2 regions of the Vibrio sp. T3Y01 genome follow, and region 1 is predicted to be linked to the other one. Evidence: riboswitches for the same ligand, from Rfam matches in the RefSeq annotation. Region 1 holds a riboswitch; the other holds the start of a gene.
What was found. A riboswitch is a leader RNA that binds a small molecule or an ion and turns the genes downstream of it on or off. The one in region 1 is predicted to bind lysine.
Positions count from the first base shown of each region.

Region 1 (2,204 bases):
GCCATTCGTCCACTAACAGTGGTACACCACCCAGTGAGGTCACAGCATCAACAATCGTCAATGCATCGAACTGTCGGGCAACCGCAGAGATAGCTTGAGCATCCGATAGCGCACCAGTAGAGGTCTCAGCATGCACAAACGCAACCGCGACAGCATCTGGGTTTTCTGATAATGCTTGTTGTACCTTTTCGACAGATACAGGCTTACCCCATTCGTCATCAACAAGAATTGCCTCGCCACCGCAGCGCACCACGTTTTCTCGCATACGTTCACCAAACACGCCATTTCGACAGACGATGACCTTTTCACCGGGTTCAATCAAGTTAACAAAACAAGTTTCCATACCGGCGCTGCCCGGCGCTGATACAGCAATCGTAAACTCATTATCTGTCTGAAATGCATACTTAAGAAGCTGTTTAACCTCATCCATCATTGCAATAAACAGCGGGTCTAGATGACCTATGGTTGGACGACTCAAAGCTTGCAGTACTTGAGGTGAGATATCAGAAGGCCCAGGCCCCATTAACGTTCGATGTGGTGGATAAAAACTATCGATAGTAGAAGTATTTGTTAAGTTAGACATGTAAATCCCTTACGTTAATGGTGTTGATATTCCACCCTAAAGCAAATCGAACATGTCAGCAATTAGCCTTAGGTCTTGAGGTCAAACCACTGTCACATAATTGTTAAAATTATTTTTAAATTATCTCAAGTTACCAATTGACATTGTGAGCGCAAACACGTTCAATGAAATGGCTATCTAGCAGAAGAGGAGCACTGCCCAGGCAGGTGTTTTGTGGAACCGCATTTCCGATACAAAGCATTTAGGGGGAGCAGTGCCGAGATAATAAAAGGATGCAGGACCTTTATTATCGGTTGAGCGGGCTGAATCCCGGCGACTGTCACCATTTCTATATGGTGAAGAGCTTCTGAGGTTACTATTCACATAATTCCTCTCTTTTTGCTCTAAAACTCTCTTCGAAAACAATGGACGTTGGATTACCCAACCGTAATTTTATTTAGGAAGTCGTGGGAGATATATCGTGAGTGCATCTAATGTAGCTGGTTCTTTTAATGTCGCTAAGTTTGGTGGTACAAGTGTTGCCAACTTTGAAGCAATGAGCCGTTGTGCTGCCATTATTGAAAACAACTCAAATACCAAGTTAGTCGTAAGTTCTGCGTGTTCAGGAGTAACTAATTTACTTGTTGAACTGGCAAACGGTGTTCAAGACAGAGCTCGTCGTCAAGAGGTGATGACCCAATTAACGGACATCCACAATGCAATTCTTGATCAACTTGCTGATCCAATCAGCGTCGAAAAAGAAGTTCACTCCATTCTTGATGACATTGCGAGCGCTGCCGAGGCTGCATCGTTTCAAACAAGCACTAAGTTAACCGATCACTTGGTCGCGTGCGGTGAATTGATGTCGACACACCTTCTTGCTCAAATCCTTCGCGAACGTGGTACATCCGCGGTTCGCTTCGATATAAGAGAAGTGATGCGCACCAATGATGATTTCGGCAAAGCTGAACCTCAGCTTGAAGAGATTTCAGTGCTAGCGAAAGAGAAACTGATTCCACTGTGCCAACAACAAGTTGTCGTCACACAAGGTTTTATTGGTGCAGACAATGACGGCAATACAACAACCTTAGGCCGTGGTGGTAGTGATTACTCAGCAGCGCTTATTGCAGAGTCAGTACAAGCGATTGGCTTAGAGATTTGGACAGATGTTCCAGGTATCTACACCACAGATCCTCGCATCGCACCTAAAGCTTCTCCAATCCCAGAAATCAGCTTCAGTGAAGCCTCTGAGATGGCAAACTTTGGAGCGAAGATCCTGCACCCATCGACTCTCGTGCCAGCACTACGTCACCAAATTCCGGTATTTGTCGGCTCTTCAAAAGCACCAGAATTGGGTGGAACTTGGATTCGCCAGCAGGTGGAAAGCTCTCCACTATTCAGAGCCCTTGCCCTTCGCTGCAACCAAACCATGGTTACGCTTCGTAGCGCTAATATGTTCCATGCTTACGGCTTTCTCGCGAAAGTATTCGAGATCCTTGCTAAACATAAGATCTCGGTCGATCTTATCACCACCTCAGAGATCAGTGTTTCACTCACCCTAGATCAAACTGATACATCTGGTGGTGCACCTGAGTTACCAGAAGCAGCACGTCTTGAGCTAGAAGAACTTTGTTCAGTCGAT
Region 1 covers NZ_VTXJ01000007.1:6,288-8,491, reverse strand. The annotation lists gene F0232_RS09190 (alanine--glyoxylate aminotransferase family protein) at 1-583, opposite strand, end outside; lysine riboswitch at 760-937, shown strand; gene lysC (lysine-sensitive aspartokinase 3) at 1,044-2,204, shown strand, end outside.

Region 2 (2,204 bases), on a different contig from region 1:
GCTAGTGCTACTAGTAAGCCGATAACACCACCGTAAACAAGAGATTTACCAACATCTGTATTTTCGAATGCACCAAGTAGGTTAAACGCTTGACCATCAGCAGCTAACGCCTGACCGCCTGTGTAAAGCATCGCAGCTACAGTCGCTACGATCAATGAAACGATCGGCATGATTAGGTCAGAAACAGAACCGTTCTCGCTCTCTTCGATATCTAGCTCTTCGTTTAGATCGTGAGCTTGCTGGCTATCGTTGTCACCTTCAAAACCACGGCCTTGAGACGCTTCGATCTCGTGATCGCGCATCTTACCAACATCTAGACCGAACCACGCCACTGCGAACACCATAAGAAGTGCAAATACCGCATAAAAGTTCATTGGAATTAGACGAACGTAAGCGCCGAGAGCTGAATACTCAGTCACACCGTGTGTTACTAGGATGCCACCAATAATAGTAATGATGTAAGCACCCCAACTAGAAGCTGGCATGATCACACACATAGGAGCTGCAGTAGAATCAAGAATATAAGCTAGCTTAGCGCGAGATACGTAGAAACGGTCTGTAACAGGACGAGAGATTGCACCCACTGCCAAGCTGTTGAAGTAATCATCAACAAAGATGAATACACCTAAAAATGCAGCAAGCAGTTTTGAACCACGCTTGCTCTTAACTCGAGATTGAGCCCACTCAGCGAATGCACGAGTACCACCAGAAAGCGTTAATAGCGCTGTTGTCATTCCAAGAATAATTAGGAAAGCAATGATGCTCATGTTCCAAGTATTGATACCACCATCTTCGATGAAAACACCAGATGCTTTAGTAAATACGTAGCTAGCGGCATTACCTACTGAATAGTCAGCCAGCAAGATGGCACCCATAACGATACCGACACCCAAAGAAACCAATACACGGCGGGTAACAATAGCAAGGCTTAAAGCCACAAGTGGCGGAAGCAAAGATAAAGGAGATGTTGCAAAATCTATTAAATTCATGATCTTCAAAAACCAGTTTTTTATTTGGCTAGAGATCTACTGCAGACAAACTTGATACGGCTGACCAAGTTCATGTTGAACTAAGCGAAAGGGAAGTGAACACTTCACCCAACCCTACAGTAGCGCTCCATAGTTTAAAATTAAGACTATGGCAGTGTTGTACCTATTGAGCACAACCCCAGCAAATTGCTTAGATATACAATTTACTTCGGCAATTACACCTTTCATTCCCGTTCATTGGCATCACCCCAACGAAAACTACTTTTTATAATTGCACCTCTACGTGCGACAACATTATTAACCAATCAAACAACAGTTTAACAAATGATTAACCAAAGCATCGCATCAGGTAGCCGCAATTGTACCCATCAAGAGCAACAATGCAACATATCATTCCGAGAAAAGCAGCTTTTTATTTATGAACTAATCAACCTAAGAGTAGTCAACATAAGGTAATTACTCCACCAGTCACATATCAGTTTTTAAGATAATCTTAATATCTATTATAAATTCAATAGAAAGGTGCATGGAAATTTTCAACTATTCATCTCACTTTTATATTTAAATATGTAATAGAAGAAATACTATTTGTTTTATTCCTAAGCTCTGTTTATTATTAGGTGGATTATTTAGTTTACCTTGATGGAAAATATCATGTCTGAATTAACAAAAACTCTATTAAATATCCGTAGCCTTCGCGCATTCTCACGTGAATTAACTCTTGAGCAATTAGAAGAAGCGCTAGACAAGCTAACTATTGTTGTACAAGAGCGTCAAGAGTCTGAAGCTGAAGAACGTGCAGCAAAAGCAGCACAAGAAGCTAAACTTTCTGCTATTGCTGAGCAAATTGCAAAAGACGGAATTGATGTTGCTGATCTTATTGCTGCACTTTCTGGTGAAGCAAAATCTAAAACAACAAAAGCAAAACGCGCTCCTCGCCCAGCTAAATACAAATACGTAGACGCAAACGGTGACGAGAAAACTTGGACAGGCCAAGGTCGTACGCCTTCAGCTATCCAAGAACAACTAGATGCTGGTAAATCTCTGGAAGATTTCGCTATCTAAGCGTTTAGTTTGCAGAGTGAGTAATCCAATTACCTACTAAGCAATAGAATTAATATTTAAGTCGACCAAAGTATTATTTACGGCTTCAATATATTCAGAAACAAAAAAGGCTCCTTTCGGAGCCTTTTTTATATTTTGTTACTCTTCAAT
Region 2 covers NZ_VTXJ01000004.1:179,256-181,459, reverse strand. The annotation lists gene F0232_RS06360 (Na+/H+ antiporter NhaC family protein) at 1-989, opposite strand, end outside; lysine riboswitch at 1,102-1,279, opposite strand; gene F0232_RS06355 (H-NS family nucleoid-associated regulatory protein) at 1,644-2,054, shown strand.
Region 2: linked by a shared signal. The riboswitch ahead of F0232_RS06360 (Na+/H+ antiporter NhaC family protein) and the one ahead of lysC (lysine-sensitive aspartokinase 3) in region 1 are both predicted to bind lysine.